Regions from separate parts of the Centipeda dianae genome, predicted to be linked through region 3. Evidence: riboswitches for the same ligand, from Rfam matches in the RefSeq annotation. Region 3 holds a riboswitch; each other region holds the start of a gene.

Region 1 (5,976 bases), 650 kb from region 3:
TGCTTGTCCATGGGCGGCGTGAGATGTCCACGATCTACCGTTGCAATCTCCTCCGCGATGCGGAATGCCTCGTCACGGTCGTGTGTGACAAGGATTGCCGCGATGTTCTGCGCCGCAAGGATTTCACGCAGTGCCGTTTCGATCTGCCATTTCAGATGGGTGTCGAGCGCGGAGAGCGGCTCGTCGAGGAGCAGCACATCCGCGCCGTGTGCGAGGATGCGTGCAAAGGCGACGCGCTGCTGCTGACCGCCCGACAGCCCCGCAGGATAGGCGTTTTCAAGCCCTTCCAGCGAGAAGCGTGCAACGTTCTCTTTGAAGATACGCTCCTTTTCCTCCTGTGAGCCGTCGAGCGCGAAGATGATGTTCTCGCGCACGGTCATGTTTGGAAAGAGGGCGTAGTTCTGAAAGAGATAGCCGACGTTCCGCGCCTGCGGCGGGAGATGGATGCGCTTTTCGCTGTCGTAGAGCGTGCGTCCGTTGAGGACGATCTGCCCGCGATCGGGACGTTCGAGCCCCGCGATGCATCGCAGCGTCATACTCTTGCCGCTGCCCGACGCACCGAGGAGGGCGAGCGTTGTATCCGTGAGCGTGAAATTCGCCGCAAGGGTGAAATCACGCAGCCGCTTTTCGATGTTTACAATCAGCTCCATCAGCGCACCTCCCGTTTGAGGTACAGGTTCATCGCCCCGATAAAGACGAGCGAGAACAGGGAGATGACGATTGCCCAGCGAAAGGCGAGGTCGTAGTCGTTTGCCTGTACCGCCGCGTAGATGGCGGTGGACATGGTCTGTGTGTGTCCCGGGATGTTGCCCGCGAACATGATGGTCGCGCCGAACTCGCCGAGCGCACGCGCAAACGAGAGGACAAGACCCGCGAGGATGCCGTGGCGCGTATTCGGCAGGATGATCTGCCAAAAGATGCGTCCGTTGCTGACACCGAGGGTTTGCGCTGCATGGATCATGTTTCGATCCATCGCCTCGAACGCACCGCGTGCCGTACGGTACATGAGCGGTAGGCTCACGATGACCGCCGCGATGACCGCCGCGCGCCACGTAAAGACGAGCGGCAGGTCGATCGACAGGAGAAAGCTCCCAATGGCGCTGCGCTTCCCGAGGAAGAGCAGGAGGAAGAATCCGACGACGGTCGGCGGCAGGACGAGCGGCAGGGTGATTACGGCATCGGCAATCGTGCCCGCGAAACGGCTTCGGATCTGCAGCACGCCGTACGCGAGCGCGATGCCGAGGAAAAATGTAATCACCGTCGCAAGTCCCGCGACCTCAAGCGAGATGATGAGCGGGGATAGTGTTTCGTCCGTCATTATTTCACTTTGAAGCCGTACTTCTCAAAGACCTTTTTCGCCGCATTGGTTTGGAGGAACGCGAGGAAATCCTTTGCTTCCTTCATGTTCTTTGCATCTTTGAGAACAGCGGCGGGGTAGACGATGGGCTTGTGCGTATCGGCAGGGGCGACGGCGGTGACCTTCACCTTGTCCGAGATAGCGGCATCGGTCGCATAGACAACGCCGCAGTCCGCATCGCCCGTCTCGACCCACGCGAGCACCTGACGGACATCCGAGCCGTAGACGGCACGTGCCTTCACGTCGTCGAGGATACCGAGCTTCGTAAAGACCTCCTCGCTGTACTGCCCGACGGGTACGCCCTTGGGCTCACCGAGGGCGATGTGCGCGACCTGTGGGTCAAGCACTGCCTTGAAGTCGGGCAGGTTCAGCTTGCTGTCCTTCGCCGTGATGAGCACCACGTCGTTGATGAGCAGATCGACGCGCGTGCCGTCCGCGAGGAGCTTCTTCTCGTCGAGTGCGTTCATCTGCTTCTGTGCGGCGGAGACGAAGACATCGGCGGTGCCGCCGTTCTCAATCGCCTGCTGGAGTGCTCCGCTGCTGCCGAAGTTGTAGACGAGCTTCGTGTTCCCGTGCTCCTTTTCGTACATGGTCGCGAGTTCCTTCATCGCATCCGTGAGGCTTGCCGCCGCCGAGACCTGCAGCTCGACAGGACCTTCCTTCGGCGTTTCCATCTTGTTCGCGCTGTCGCCGCCGCCGACGCAGCCGGCGGTAAAGAGTGCCATGGCGGCGAGACCCGCCGTGAGTAAATTCCTGAGTTTCATGATGGTATTCTCCTTTACAAAATAGGTAGGTATGTCTGTTTCTAGGCATACCCTGTGACGGAATCCGTCAGGCAAGGTGTCGTAGCTTTCCCCTTAGACGATCCTTGCTCGGAGTTGGTTGAGGGACCCCCATCAGCGGACGAATGTGCCGCTCTTACCACCGGACTTGCGCTCAAGATGAATGTCCCCGATCTCCATGCGCTTGTCGATTGCCTTGCACATATCGTAGATCGTGAGCAGTGCAACGCTCACGGCGTGCAGTGCCTCCATCTCGACACCTGTCTCGCCCGTGACTTTTACGGCGGCAGATGCGCGAACGGCACGGCGTGGGATCTCCTCAAGCGCGAAGTCGAGCGTACACTTGGCGAGCGGCAGCGGGTGACAGAGCGGGATTGTGTCCGATGTGCGTTTTGCCGCCATGATGCCCGCGATGCGTGCAACGCCGAGCACGTCGCCCTTCGCTGCCGTGCCGCCCTCGATGGCGGCGTAGACCGCGTCACTCACGTAGATGCGCCCGCTTGCGATCGCCTCGCGGTGCGTCTTCTCCTTTCCACTGACATCGACCATGATCGCAGCGCCGCCCTCGTCAAAATGCGTCAGTCCTGTATTCGGCATATACCTTCCTCCTTCCCTACCGAATGCTTTCATCATAGCGTAACTTGCATTGAAAATCAATCGGTTGCCCCTAGGAATCGCCGATAAAATGAAGTCCGTCAGATCTTCCTGTAATCTTCTGTTCAAGAGTGGGACTATGGGGGTAAAAAACCTTTCTCATTTACGAAAAACCATAGAGAAAATCTATTTTGTGTGGTATAATCAATAAGAAGAATATATAAATGAGAATGATTTTTAGAAATGGATTTGTTTGTTGTGAAAATCATTTGAATGTGATCGTGGATATGTATTGAACATGATATGTTTTTGAATATGCTGTCAATGCAGCGGAGGGGGACTATGCGGGAAGTTCGTGTTCAGGACGCAGTGGGGATGGTACTCTGCCACGATATTACGGAGATTGTGCGCGGGGAGCGCAAGGGGGCACGCTTCCGCAAGGGCGATGTGATCCGTGCAGAGGATGTGGAGGTACTGCTGCGCATCGGCAAGGAGCATATCTACGTCTGGGAAGACAATGAAAATATGCTGCACGAGAACGACGCTGCGGCAATTCTGCGCGATGTCTGTCAAAGTGAATATATGACGGCGAGCGAGCCGAAGGAAGGCAAGATCGAGCTGACCTCGACGGTGGCGGGGGTGTTCGAGGTACGCGAGGAAGCTCTCGATGCGGTGAATGACATCACGGATGTGATGATCGCGACGATCGCACAGCATTTTCCTGTGAAGGCGGGGACGAAGCTCGCGGGGATGCGGGTGATCCCGCTCGTCATTGACAAGAGTATTATGGAAAAGGTGCGCGAGACGGCGGGCTCGGAGTCGCTGCTGCGCATTCTGCCCTATCGAACGATGAAGGTCGGCGTTGTGACGACGGGCTCGGAGGTCTTTCACGGGCGGATCAAGGACACCTTTACACCTGTCATCGACAGCAAGCTGCGTGCGTTCGGACTGCGCGTGGACGAACACCGCCTCTCGGACGACGGGACGGAGCATACGCGTGCGGCGATTGAGGAGCTGCTGGATCTCGGCATGGATATGGTGCTCTGCACGGGTGGCATGAGCGTCGATCCAGACGACCGCACACCCGCAGCGATCCGCGCGACGGGGGCGCGTATCGTGACATACGGCGCACCCGTGCTGCCGGGCGCGATGTTCCTGCTCGCGTACTACGAAAAGAACGGGCGCAGCGTGCCGATCATGGGGCTGCCGGGCTGTGTGATGTACGCGCCCGCGACAATCTTTGACATCATCGTGCCGCGCGTCGTGGCGGGCAGTGAGTGGACACGGCGCGAGATCACGCGCCTCGGCATCGGCGGGCTCTGCATGGAGTGCAAGGTGTGCCACTATCCTGTGTGCCCGTTTGGGAAGTAGGGGGATGCTTAGGGGCGACGAACCGACTTCACACGATAGTTTCATCTGATAGGCACTGATTCATTGCGAGTGTGATATTTCGCACAGACACAGAGGCGAATCTCTTGTATAAAGATACGTGAATGAAGATTAGGAGGGGAACAATGCAGAACATCGAACTCGAACAGGCGGTGGAGGTACTGCTCGCACATACAACACCGGTTGCGGAAACGGAGCGCGTTCCCCTGTTGGATGCCGTGGGGCGCGTTGCGGCGGAGGACGTGCGTGCGGGCTTTGACAACCCGCCGTTCGACCGCTCGCCGCTCGACGGATATACGTTCGCGGCGGCGAGCACGGCAAACGCCTCGGCGGAGAATCCTGTGACACTGCGTGTCATCGGCGAGGAGTGCGCGGGGGATTTCTTCGATGGCGCTGTCGGCGCGGGCGAGTGCGTCCGCATCATGACGGGCGGTGCGATTCCGAAGGGCTGCGACTGTGTGGTGCGGCAGGAGGATGTGCAGGAGGACGGGGCGCGGATTCACGTTCCGTTCACGTCCAAGTCGTATGAGAACTACTGCTATGCGGGCGAGGACATTAAGAAGAACACCGTGCTCATCCGTCAGGGGCAGCGCATTCGTGCGGCACATCTGGCGGTGCTTGCAAGCGAGGGCTATGGGGATGTCCTTGTCCATCGGCGTGTGCGCGTCGCGGTGGCGAGTACGGGGGATGAGCTGCTCCAACCGGGCGAGCCGCTGCGTCCCGGCAAGATCTACAACAGCAATCTTTACCTCCTTGCGGGGCGGCTGAAGGAACTCGGTGCGGAGGTGACGGTCGTCGGCTCGGTACCCGATGATGTGGAGCGAGCGGCAGAGGTGATTGCCTCCTATGCGGACAGTGTGGATCTCTTTTTGACCTCGGGCGGCGTGTCCGTGGGCAAGAAGGACATCATGCACGGCGTTGTGCCTGCGCTCGGTGCGCAGAGGCTCTTTTGGCGCGTTTGCATGAAGCCGGGGGCGCCCGCGATTGCCTATATGCGCGGGAAGATGCTCGGCGTTGCGCTCTCGGGGAATCCGTTCGCGGCGTATGCAACGTTCGAGTTGATGGCGCGTGCGGCACTTGCACATCTCGCGGGTGAAACGGCGGTCGCGCTGCCGCGGCGTCGTGCGGTGCTTGTGGACGCATTTCCAAAGGCGTGCGTCGGGCGGCGGTTCTTGCGTGCACGGATCGAAGCGGATGGGCGTGTTTCGCTGCCCGATCAGCATGCGTCCGGATCGCTCTTTTCGGCGGCGGGCTGCGATGCGTTCGTGGATGTGCCGGCGGGGACGAAGCCGCTGGCGGCAGGGACAGAGGTCGAAGTGGTATTGTTGTAGAAGAAGGTTCACAATGCAGGATCAGTTTCAACGGAAAATTGAATATCTGCGCATCTCGGTGACGGACTGCTGCAACCTCCGATGCCGCTACTGTATGCCGGCGCACGGCGTGAAGAAGATGGCGCACGCAGATGTGCTCACCTACGAGGAGATCCTGCGGAACGTGCGCGCACTTGCGGGGATGGGGATTCGCAAGGTGCGCCTGACGGGCGGCGAGCCGCTTGTGCGCCGCGACATTGTGCATCTCGTGCGCGGACTGAAGGAGACGCCCGGCATCGAAACGGTCGCGATCACGACGAACGGTGTGCTGCTCGGCACGATGATGGATGAGCTTCTGGACGCAGGGCTTGACGCGGTGAACCTCAGCCTCGACACGCTCGACGGCGGCAAGTTCTTCTCCATCACGCGCCGTCCACTGTTCGGTGCAGTGATGGAGACGCTTGCACGTCTGACGGAGGAAAATCGCCTTGATGTAAAGATGAACTGCGTGCCGATTGCGGGCGTGAACGACGATGAGATCACG
Region 2 (5,976 bases), 240 kb from region 3:
CCCGCTGCATCATCGCGCGGACAGGCGTTCCACGTCGTCGGCACAACCGCTTGATAGTTGGCGATCTTGCCGTCCTTGATGACCGCCCAGTGACTGAGCGCACCGCGCGGCGCTTCGTAGAAGCCGACGCCCTTCGCCTCCTTCGGCCACGAGGAGGGATCCCACTTGTCGTTGTTCACCACGCGCGTGTCGCCGCTCTTAATGTTCGCGACGAGCTTGTCAAAGAAGAACTTGCTGATCTCCGCCTGCAGCTGCGCATCGAGCGCACGCGCCGCCGTGCGGCCGACCGTCGAGGGCAGCCACGCCTCGGCAGGAACGCCGAGCACCTTCGTCACCGCGTCGATCTGATCGACAATCATCTGCTCCGCCCACGTGAGGTCGCCGAGCAGCCCCTGCTTTGCCTTCGTGTAGAGGACGATGTAGCGCGCCAAGGGGCCGACCTCGCAGAGCTTGCCGCGCCATTTCGGCGTCTTGAGCCACGAGTATTTGCCCTGCTCGTTCAGCGCCTTCCACTCCGTCTTGGTACCTTCCTTCGGCTCTGTGTAGTGCGGCTTCGTCTCGCCCTCCCACGGGTGCAGCCCCTTGCTGTCGCCGCCGCTGTACTCGTACCAGCCGTGTTCGACGCTCTCGCTGATGACCTCGGGGTCGGAGACATCCTCCATCTTAAAGTCATAGACCTTCGCCTGCATCACGCCGCCCGCAAAGTTCTCGACGACGCCGTTGCAGCGTACGAGCAGATCCTTGAAAAAGTCGCCGTTCGTTGCGCCTGAGAACGGCTCCTCGGGGAACATCCCGAATCCGAGCACGCGCTCCTTGGCGAGCCCGCCGCCCGAGGTGTAGCCCTTCTGCACATACAGATGCCCGATGGCGAGCACATCCGGCAGATAGTAGTTGTTCATCATGTGGCGTGCGGACTGGATCGAGCGATCCACAATCGCAAGCCGCGCCGTGTTGATCGGTGCGTTGCCGTCCTCCATCGAGATGGAGCAGGGCATACCGCCGAGACAATAGTGCGGGTGCGGGTTCTTGCCGCCAAAGACGACGTGCGGAACGACGAGATCCTTCTGCTTGTCCAGCATTTCAAGATAGTGGGAAATCGCCATGAGATGCACCTCGGGCGGCAGCATCTGATAGTCGGGGTGATCCCACCACTGCGCGGAGAAAATACCGAGCTGGCCGCTCTCCACGATCTTCTGCACCTTCGCCTTGATCGCCGCATAGTAGTCCGCGTTCGAGACGGGGAAGTCGTGCGGATACGCCTCCGTCTCAAGTCCCTGTGGGCCGCGGAAGGGCAGACGGTAGGCCCTGAGCACCGTGTTCTGGAGTGCCGCCGTCGCCGCAGGATCCGCCTTCAGAGCCTCCAACGGGCTGACCCAGTCGAGCGCGTGGAGGTGGTAGAAATGGATGATGTGATCCTGATGGCCGAGGGATGCCGCGATGATGTTGCGGATGTAGTGTGCGTTCTTCGGGATGGTGATGCCGAGCGCATCCTCGACCGCACGCAGACAGCCGAGTGCATGGGAGGACGTGCAGACGCCGCAGATGCGCTGGATGTACGCCCACGCATCGCGCGGGTCGCGGTCGTTCATGACGAGCTCAAGCCCGCGCCATGCCGTTCCGGAGGAGATGGCATCCGTGACCTTGCCCGTCGCCTCATCCACCTGGATCTCGACGCGCAGATGCCCCTCAATGCGCGTAATCGGGTCAACAACAACGTGTTTCATTCATGCACCTGCTTTCCCTCGTTTTCAAGCTGCTTCTCGTGACATTTCTTCTGCACAAGGCTCGCGCCCGCGTGTGCCGCGACACCAACCGCCGTCGCCACGGCAAGCCCCGCACCGACCATATCCACGTCGATGCCGTCATACTCGGGCAGACGTTTCGAGAAGGGCGCATCATCCCAGAAATTCGCATTGCTGCACCCGATGCAGGGCGCACCCGACTGGATCGGGTACGACATTCCTTGGTACCAGCGCAGATTGCCGCAGGAATTGTATGTCTCAGGTCCTCGGCACCCGAGGTGATAGAGGCACCAGCCCGCCTTTGCGCCCGCATCGTCAAAGCGATCGGCAAACATCCCCGCATCGAAGAACGGACGGCGATAGCAGGTGTCGTGGATGCGGTTGCCGTAGAACTGGCGCGGTCTCCCCTCCCCGTCGAGCGGCGGCAGCGTGCCGAAGAGCGCAACGTGCATGACGACCCCCGTCATGACCTCGGGGATCGGCGGGCAGCCGGGCACGGCGATGTAGGGCTTCGCCCCGATGAAGGCACGGATGCCGCGCGACTCGGTCGGGTTCGGCGCAGCCGCCTGGATGCCGCCCGCCGTTGCACACGTGCCGTAGGCAATGACCGCCTTTGCCCCTGCCGCGACGTGCTTCAACGTCTCCATGAAGGGTCTGCCGCCCGACATACAGGTGTAGGCGTGCTCGCCCGCCGCGACCGCACCCTCGACCGCGAGGATGTACTCACCGTGGTACTTCTTGACCGTGGTTTCGAGGTGCTCCTCGAACGGCTCGCCGCAGCCGGCACTGAGGACATGACTGTACTCCAGCGCAATGTTGCTGAGCACCAGATCGGACGCGAGCGGCGCACCCGAGCGGATGAACGACTCATCGCAGCCCGTACACTCGTGCCCGTGCAGCCAGATCACGACCGGCAGCGGCTTCGTCTCCGCCGCCTCGACGACCTTCGTCATCATGTCCGTGCTCAGCCCCATCAGCGACGTGAGCGTCACGCAGCCCTTCAAAAAGCTGCGCCGACTCATGCCCTTTGCGAGATAGGCCTCCCACAAGCTCTCCCTTTTACTCACACGAATCCTCCTAATCTATACACCATTTATAATTGATAATGATTACTCATAGTTATAGAAAATTTTTATAATTATACACCGATTCCTAAAAAAAAGAAATACACTTTTGTGCGGCAGAGAAACTAATTTTACGTTCGTTTTTTCACGCAAAAAGGCTGTCCCCCGTACCCAAGGCACGACAAACAGCCCATGACACAGTCGTATCCACCGCATCTATGCACATCGAAACAGATGCAGACACATCCCGTGATTGGCGATTCTGTCGTTTCCTTTTCAAGGGAGAGACGATGCCTCCCGACGGGAAGGCACGGGCATTTCTGCCCGAACCCTGTGCGCGTCTTGGCCGAGCCGCAGCGCAGGCGCAATATCATAGGCACATGCCCTTAGATATTTTTGCTCGGAAACGGAGAGGAGTTTCCCCCTCTGCTATGGAAGGAAGCACGGATTACGCTTTCTTAATCGTTTGTTAATTCTAACAGATTTTGTGGAAAATGTCAATATACGACATTTATTCTCAGTATGTCCGAGATTTATTTTTCACCTTGTATTTCTTCGCCGCCTTCTTCACGGCGTCACGCTCCTTCTCCGCCATGGTGTTCGGACGGATCTCGGCAGCGTGCCCGTCGCGCTCCGCATCCGTGATCACCGTGTTCGCGCCGTCATAGGCGATGATCTCATAGGTGCGGATCGTGTTCTTTTTGGGGTCGAGCACGCGCCGTTGGAGGGTGTAACGGACGTTTTCGTATGCCTCGTCGTGCATCGCACGCACGAACTGTGCGCTGCCGAGGTCGTTGTAGAGGATGAGCTGCCAGTAGGAAAGTGTGCCGTCCTCGTTCCGCTGCATCCGCGTGCGGTCAAAGAACCACCCGCGCCGCTCGTCGCCCTCGATAAAGACCCAGTCGCCCTCCGCGAGCGTCACGGGTTCGATCGCGGTCGCCGCGCCGTAGGCAGCATTGTCAGATGCCGTGGGAGCAATGCCGATCCCGTGCCCACCGTCCTGCGGTGCGGGCTCTTTTGCAGCAGACTCCTGCGCTGCTGCGCCCTCATGCGCAGGATGCGATGTGCGTTCTTCCTCGTGCGAACCGACAGACGCATCACCGAGTTCATCCAGCTCCTCCTCAAGAGTGCTCTCCTCGTCCGCATTTTTTGCATCCGCATCTGCGGGCGCGGCGCTCTCATGCTGCTCCTGTGCCGTCATAACCTCGTGGATGTCCTTTGCCTCCGCACGCACGCCCCATGCGGACAGGAGGAAAAGCCCTGCGGCAATCATACAAATGATGGATTTCATACCGTTCTCCCTTATAAATATCCTGCGGGGTTGACGGGCTGACCGTCAACGCGCACCTCATAGTGAACGTGCGGACCTGTCGAGTGTCCCGTCGAGCCGACGTAGGCGATCACCTCGCCGCGCCGTACCTGTTGTCCAACCGTGACGGCAAGCGCGGAGGCGTGTCCGTAGCGCGTCACGATGCCGCCGCCGTGATCCACATCGACCATGTTGCCGTAGCCGCCGTTCCATCCCGCCGCCGTGACAACGCCGTCGGCGGTCGCAACAATGGGCGTACCCATCTCGGCGGCAATGTCGATCCCCTGATGGAACTCCGTGCCGTCAAAACGCAGACCGTAGGGCGAGCTGACATAGCCCGCCGCCGGCCAGATGGAGGGTACGGTATGTGTGGCATCGTCCGAGACGAACCCTGCCGCCCCGGGGAACTCCCTGCGCAGGGTCTCGGCGAGGAGGTCAATGGAGGAGCGGCGCGTACCAAGACGCTGCTCGATCATCGTGAGCGCCTCACCGACATCGGCGGTGGTGAGGTCATGCGGTGCGCCGCCCGTCGGGGCATATGTCCCCTCCTGCACAGTCTCGTCCGCAGCGGCGGGCGGTGCGCCGACGATGGCACGCAGCCCGTCCTCGGAGCGGCGCAGCTGATCGAGATCCTGTTGGAGGGCGGCAGCCCTTTTCGATACCTGCAGAATCTGCTCCTGTTGGATGCGGTTCGCCTCGCGCAGCTGTGCCGTCTCCGCATTGTTCGTATCGCCCCGCATGAGGGTATAAATGGAGAGCACCGATGCCGCTGCAAGGACAGCGACCGCCGCCCCAGCCCCCACGGCGAGCAAGCGTGCAGAACGCAGCGAGAGACGCACCGTGCGCGTCACATCCGCTGCGTTGTCGATGAATTGGATTTGATAGCGTGTTTCTTCGTTCAAGCTGTTCTCCTGGATGATATAGAGGTCTTTCCTTGTTCAACGGGGAAGGGCACGGACGGTCTGTGTTGCTCCGCAGCAAGCCCTAGTGAAGCAAGTGTCCGACCGCTTGCGTAACGAGGGTTCTGCGAGGAGCGCACAGACAGACGGCACTGTTCCTCCGACCTATCCTAGCCGAAAAAAATGAAAACCTGCTGAGTGCCAGCAGGTTTTCTATGCTTCCTCAATACTTGATCGGCAGCGGCTGCGCCATCGCCTCGCGCAGCACGCCCTTCTCCTCATCGGTGAGCGGATACTCCGAGGAGCCGTTCTTGATCGGTTTGATGTAGCTGCGCGAGTCCGCACGGGCGAAGATGCTCGAAAAGATCACGCCGTCGTTGTTCGCATCGAGCATGGCGACCGCATAGCTGAGATCGCCGCCCATGTCCTCGAACGCGCGGAACCGGACGGAGGCGACGCGCACGATCGACTTGCGGATGAACTGCCGGATGAGCTCGTTCTCCTCAAGAATCTGCGCATTCGTCGCAGCGATCGCCTCGACCTCGTGGATGTGTCCGATCAGCATTCCCTCCAGATCGTCCGCCTGCGTGCCGCGCATCATCTCGCGGTAGCGTGCACGCATCGAGCTGAGGCGCACCATGGTATAGATGACCAAAATCAGTAAGACCAGAATAAGCAGCATGGAGGTCAGCAGGAGTGCTGCCTCATGTGCTGTGATATAGTTGACGAGACTGTTCAGAAACAATGTTTTCTTCCTTCCCTATGTCGGCAGTCAGACGGTGAAGGACTGCGTGGAGATCGCACGCAGCGCCGCACGCTTATCCTCCTTGGACGGGCCATCCGTGCCCGTGAGAAGTCCCAACAGGCGTTCGAGATCATCGGCGGAAAAATAGCTGATCTCCAACCGTCCCTTTCCCTTCTCACGTCCCTCCTGTATACGGACCTTCGTCCCGAGTTTCTGC
Region 3 (5,976 bases):
GCCTGCATCCTTATCCATCAGATAAGAGCCCGTCAGACGCGCCGTCACCTTCCAGTTCTTGTTGACCTCAGCCGTCGGAAGCACGCGGAACATCGCCATATTCTGATTCGTACGCGCATTGCCATCATGACGATCACTTGTGTACTGATAGCGGAAGAAGCCCGTCCACTTCACCATATCGGCGTTCTTTTCGAGCTTCGCCACGCGCACGCCGAGATTGTTCAGTTCATCGGCGAACTCAGCGGCAAGGCGGTCGATGAGCGCCTTGTCCGAGACGGGAACGTTCTCCTTTGCCATCGCCTTTGCAACCATCTGCGCCATCTCATAGCGCGTGATGCTGCGGTCGCCGCGGTACGTGCCGTCGCCGTAGCCCTCGACCACGCCGTCCGCTGCGAGCTGCGTCACAGCGTCGTACGCCCAGTGGTCACGCGGAACATCACTGAACGGATTCGCCGCCGCAAACGTCGTCGATGCTGCGCCAATCGTGAGTGCTGTGGCAAACGCCGCAACAAGATTCTTCTTCATAAGATAAAACAGTCCTTTCTTCGCGAGGAGTCCCCGCTGTCCTAAAATATATTGCTGCACTGCCGCAGAGAGTTCTGGAACAGTGCCGACAAGCAATGAAACAATTACTTCGCAGGTGCTTCGCCCTTGATGATGCGCTGTGCATCCGCCTCGCTCAGATCATAGTGGAGGAAACGCTTGTAGAAGTCCACCGTCTCCTTCACGAGATCGACATCGGCAAAGAGCTGCGGCTGGATGGTCTGTGCCGCCCAGAGGAGCTGCAGAGCAGACTCGGCGCTGTAGCGATCCCAGTTGAACGTGCCAACGGGGTTCGCATAGATGCGCCCGTTCCTCACCGCCTTGAGGCTCGACCACTGCGGATCGTTCTTGATCGCCTCAATGCCCTTCGCGGACTGCGTGCCGCCGATGATGATGATGTCGGGATCCGCCTTGAGGACTTCCTCGATGGTCGTCTTGATCTGCGGCCCCTTCGCCGTGATGGCATTCCTGCCGCCGCCATAGCGAATCCACTCGTCAATGATCGTATCCACGCCATCCACCTTGAAGAGGTCGTCGCCGCCGACAATGTGGAGCACGACGGGGCGTTCGGCATCGCTGAGCTTCTTCGTGCGCTCATCCGTAAACTTCGTTTTCTCGTCGAGGTAGGAGAGGTATGTCTCCGCATTCTTCACGGCATCGCCGCCGAGCACATCGCCCGTGATCTTCACAACCTTGCGCAGCCCGTCATAGGTCGCGAAGTTGACACGCACCGCCGTATAGCCGTTCTTGCGTGCCGTCTCGATCTGCTCCTTGTTGCTCGCAAGCACGACCTGCGGCTTCTCCTTCTCAACCTCTTCCCAGTTCACATCCGTGCCCTTGACGGGTGCGGAGATCTCCGCAATGCGCGGATAGACCTGCGCGAACCACGGGAGCCCCTGCACGTTCTTCGTCGTCGTGACGAGCTTGTCCGCGCCGCCGAGGAGCAGCACGACCTGATTGTTCGCGTGCCAGAGGTCGGCGATGCGCTCGACGTTCGCGGGGATCTTGACCTCCGTGCCGTCGATGTCCGTGACTGTGCGCGCCCTTTCCTGTTTGCCCTGCGCAGCGTTCTCCGTCCCGCAGCCCACGAGTGCTGCAAGCACCATGATGAGTGCCAGCAGCGCAATGAGATTTTTCTTCATTGCATACATCCTTTCATCTGAAAACCTGAAAATTTATTGTGAGCGTGTAATCCCCCGTAGCGAACCCTAGTGGAACAAGCGGGAAAAGCACACGTTCTGCCCCCTGCGGATTTTATTCGTTCAAGCGAAGCGCGTTTGGAATCCGCAGGTATTTAGGCAGATAAGTGTGCGACCGCTTGTGCAACGAGGCGTTCGCGAGGGGGATGCACGACATACTACAGCCGCGGAATCACGCAGACCGTACGCCCCACATTGTCGCTGTGGAAAAGGCTCAGCTTCGTTCCGTACAGTTCCTCCAGATGCGATGCCCGTACCTCGTCCACGGATTCGTAAAAATCCATATGTGTGCCGAAGCAGAGCGCGACGCGGCTGTTCAGCAGCAGCGCCTGCTCGGGCAGATGCGTTGTAAAGACCACACCGTAGCCCTTTGCACGCAAGTTGTCGATGGTCTGTAGGACGAGCACCTGATTGCGCACATCGAGCGCCGCCGTCGGCTCGTCCATGAGGATCAGCCTCGTATTTTGAAGCAGTGCGCGCCCGATGGCGACCAGCTGCCGCTGCCCGCCGCTGAGTTCCCTGCACTGGCGGTTGCGGATGTGCGCGATGCCCAGTTCCTCAAGAATCACATCCGTCTGCCCGTAGTCCGCCTTGCTCGGTGCGGAGAACATCCCCGTGCGCACCGTCGCACCGAAGGACACATAGTCGCGCACCGTGAACGAACTCTCTGCGCTGATAATCTGCGGAACGAACGCGATCTCCCGCGCACGCTCGCGCGGCGACATTGCATAGATGTTGTGTCCGTTCGTATAGATGCGTCCCTGTGTCAGCTCCTGAAAGCCCATCAGGCACGCGAGGAGCGTGGACTTGCCGACACCGTTGCGCCCGAGGAGCGCAAGCACCTCGCCACCCTTGATCGAGAACGAGATATGCTCGAAGATGTACGGCGCATCCGCGCGATAGCGAAACGAGCCGTCGTCGAGCCAAAGCATTGCGCGCTCCATCAGAAATACCTCCGCTGGCGGTAGAGAATCCACGCGAAGAACGGTGTGCCGACAAAGCCGCAGAGAATCCCGAGCGGCACCTCTGCCGAGGTCAGCGTGCGTGCAAGGAGATCGGCGAGCATCAGGAAGGATGCCGCGAGTACCGCCGTTGCGGGCAGGAGCTGCGCGTGGTTGCCGCCGACGAGCATCCGCGCCAGATGCGGCAGGATCAGGCCGATCCACCCAATCGTCCCGCTCAGGCATACCGCCGATGCCGTGAGGAGTGTCGCGAGCGCGATCACGGCAAGCCGCTCACGGTTCACATTCACGCCGAGACTCGCCGCCTCCTGATCCGAGAGCGAAAGCACATTCATGCGCCAGCGCATTGCAAGCAGCCCCGCGAGCGTGAGGACGATGATCGGCGTGACGTAGAGCAGGTTGTCCCACGAGACCTTTGCGAGGCTGCCGAGCTGCCAGTAGACAATATCCGCGAGCTCCGTATCGGGGTCGGCGAGGTATTTCAGCAGACCGATCACCGCCGCCATAAAGCCCGACACGATGATGCCGCAGAGCACGAGCACGATGCGTGAGCGGCTCTGCACGAGCTTCGGCAACATAAGCGTCATCGTAACCGCCGCAATGCCGCCGAGGAATGCCGCGACCGCCGTGCCGCCGAGCGTCAGATGCGCGAGAATCGCAAGGCACGCGCCCACGCTCGCGCCCTGCGAGACACCGAGGAGGTCGGGCGATACGAGATCGTTGCGGAAGACCCCCTGATACGCCGCGCCCGACACCGCGAGCGCAACACCCACGAGAATGTCGCCGAGCACGCGCGGCAGACGGATCACCATGACCACGTTATACATCGACGCGTCCCACGTGATCGGTAGTTCGATAAAATTCGACGCGAGAATTGCCACCACCTGATCAAACGGGACGTAAAACCGCCCCACCGAAAGTGAGAGGACGAAAAACAGCACAGCGAGCACACTGCCCGCCGCCATCATACGCGCATACTGCCCCATAAAGCCCCTTTCCCGTTCCGCAAATCTCCAAATTTTCCCAACAAAAAATGCCCGCCGGAAAATCCGGTGAGCAATTACAGCGCACAAAAAGAGCGCAGTCCTCCCCCTGCCGGTTTTCCTTTGCAATGCAGACAAATGTCTGCGGGCAGGGAAGGACGTTTCCATACCTTCCCCCGCGACCGCGATCCCCACCGCAGTCAGGCCGACGCACCATAGCATACGCCACAGGTACGGCAGCTCGAAAAACTGAAAAACAAATGTAGTTTGTATGAGTATAGCATGAGATTCAAAATAATACAATGAGAAAAATCACTGTATTGCCCCTGCCAAACGTCCATCTTGCAAAAGGCGGCGTGCTCATGTAAAATGGAATAAGATTGGTATGATTTGAATTTATAGGAGGTATCTTATGTTTCTGATACGATGCACGCACGCGATGCGCACCGTCCTCGCTGCGGCGATGCTGGGCGTACTCGCACTCACGAGCGGCTGTTTCAGCGGCGATGTGGACGTCGTCATCAACGAGGACGGCAGTGCCGACCTCAAGACCACGCTCATCAGCGTGCCGATGCTCGCCGAGATCGTCGAGCAGAGCAAGACAGCGACGACGGCAAAGAATCCGGATGCGCAGGTCACGCCCGTAACGAAGGAGAATATGTCCGGCTACGAGATCACGGAGCACTACGCGACGGTCGAAAAGCTGTCGGAGAACGACTTCTTCAAGGCGAACGAGGGCAAAAACACGGGCATCACCGCGAACAAGAGCCTGTTCTACACGGACTACAACTTCGACCTGCTCTTTGAGGGCAGCCAGAACGGCGGCGGCGCGGGTGCGTTTGCGAGCAACATCACGTTCACGTATCAGATGACGCTGCCCGTCGCACCCACGAGCTCGAACGCCGACCGTTCGGAGGACGACGGCAAGCAGCTCACATGGAACCTCGGCAAGACCCTCGTAACAGGCGAGTCGTCCAAGATCGAGGTCGCGTTCCGCATCTGGAACAAGACGGCGATCATCGGCGCGGTCGTCCTTGTCGTCGTTCTCCTCGGCGCGTGCGCGTTCTTCTTCCTCCGCAGACGCAAGGAGACGGAGGAGGAGCCGCAGCAGGTCATTGAGGACGCTCCCATCGACGTAACACCGAACGAGACGAACGTCAAGAACTAAAGATTGGCAAGCAAAAACGAGGAGCCCCTGCAAACGTGCAAGGGTTCCTCGTTTTTTGTAAATGGGTATTGGGCTCAGTTGTAATGCCCGCGACAGGCGAAAATCGGACGAAAAAATCTACGCCAATCTGAGGGTCTATTTTATCAGCGATTCCTTTATTCTGTCCATATCAAAGCAAACGAAGGCATCGCCCCTCTCCGTTTGTTGTGGTCGCACTCTGAGCGGCGACACACGCGCGGTTCTATGGTCATTGTATCTGATTTGCGCAAAAAATCAATCCCATTAAACACACGTCAACCGCACTGCAAAATCAGGTGGACACGGTCGAAATTCCGTGCGGCAAGGTCTTCCTTCCGAATCCAGAAGTAGATCAGACCACAGTCGCCGTACATCAGCTCCGTATCCTCGTCCGTCACCGTCCCCATTTGCAGCAGCAATACCCAACGATCCACGGATGTTTCCACCGGATCCGCATCCTCCTCTTCGGGGCGCCGTGCGTGCACATCCCCCTCGATGTCTCTGCTGTAAAGCTCACACTCCGGCTCCATTTCGCCCTGAATCTCATCCGCATAGCCGAGCATCTTCATGGGATTGTCCTCGTGTGCGGCAGCATCGTATCCGAACTCCGCCCGCAGTTCGTTGTAGGTGTCCCAATCCACCTCTTTCCCGCTCCTGCGGCTGTATGCAAAGGACGACAGGAGACTGACGGCATCCGCAAACGTCAGTGCCTGTTCGCCCACGCTCCACTCCTTCGTTTCCGCCGGGATCTCCGTCGAAACAAGCTGCTCCGTCTCCGGAAAATAATAGACGCGCGCATAGCCCTTGTGCCCCGGTTCGAAGCCCCACTCCATCGACATGGTCTCATAGAAGAAGCTGAGCACGCCCGTCTTCGGCAGGAGCCCCGTGCGGTCGTACTGCGCGGCTTCGCCAAGGTTGATCTGGGCGAGAAAGGCAAGCGGACGGTTCTTCGTCACTCCCTCGAAGTCCGTTCCCTTATAGTACGGCCAGGCAAAATCTGCGGGCAGGTCGGGCGTTCCGTAGAACTTGCTTGCCCCGACGGGAAGTTTTTTCTGCGAAGGATGATGTGTAATCACAATCTCCCGCCGCTGTGTGCGTTCAAA

What was found. A riboswitch is a leader RNA that binds a small molecule or an ion and turns the genes downstream of it on or off. The one in region 3 is predicted to bind molybdenum cofactor.
Region 1: it holds a riboswitch for molybdenum cofactor, as region 3 does, so the genes downstream of both, modA (molybdate ABC transporter substrate-binding protein) here and QU667_RS10265 (FecCD family ABC transporter permease) in region 3, are expected to answer to the same signal.
Region 2: it holds a riboswitch for molybdenum cofactor, as region 3 does, so the genes downstream of both, QU667_RS11425 (hydrogenase small subunit) here and QU667_RS10265 (FecCD family ABC transporter permease) in region 3, are expected to answer to the same signal.

What each region holds. Positions count from the first base shown of each region.
Region 1 is NZ_CP128650.1:365,199-371,174, forward strand. Features, by position in the region: gene QU667_RS01830 (sulfate/molybdate ABC transporter ATP-binding protein) at 1-650, opposite strand, end outside; gene modB (molybdate ABC transporter permease subunit) at 650-1,318, opposite strand; gene modA (molybdate ABC transporter substrate-binding protein) at 1,318-2,121, opposite strand; molybdenum cofactor riboswitch at 2,115-2,247, opposite strand; gene moaC (cyclic pyranopterin monophosphate synthase MoaC) at 2,254-2,736, opposite strand; gene QU667_RS01850 (molybdopterin-binding protein) at 3,076-4,104, shown strand; gene QU667_RS01855 (molybdopterin molybdotransferase MoeA) at 4,248-5,453, shown strand; gene moaA (GTP 3',8-cyclase MoaA) at 5,467-5,976, shown strand, end outside.
Region 2 is NZ_CP128650.1:2,354,191-2,360,166, forward strand. Features, by position in the region: gene QU667_RS11420 (nickel-dependent hydrogenase large subunit) at 1-1,724, opposite strand, end outside; gene QU667_RS11425 (hydrogenase small subunit) at 1,721-2,809, opposite strand; molybdenum cofactor riboswitch at 3,060-3,224, opposite strand; gene QU667_RS11430 (hypothetical protein) at 3,324-4,097, opposite strand; gene QU667_RS11435 (M23 family metallopeptidase) at 4,109-5,017, opposite strand; gene QU667_RS11440 (DUF4446 family protein) at 5,238-5,759, opposite strand; gene QU667_RS11445 (ParB/RepB/Spo0J family partition protein) at 5,787-5,976, opposite strand, start outside.
Region 3 is NZ_CP128650.1:2,109,715-2,115,690, forward strand. Features, by position in the region: gene QU667_RS10250 (S-layer homology domain-containing protein) at 1-525, opposite strand, end outside; gene QU667_RS10255 (ABC transporter substrate-binding protein) at 630-1,685, opposite strand; gene QU667_RS10260 (ABC transporter ATP-binding protein) at 1,901-2,686, opposite strand; gene QU667_RS10265 (FecCD family ABC transporter permease) at 2,686-3,690, opposite strand; molybdenum cofactor riboswitch at 3,790-3,946, opposite strand; gene QU667_RS10270 (hypothetical protein) at 4,100-4,855, shown strand; gene QU667_RS10275 (YwqG family protein) at 5,149-5,976, opposite strand, start outside.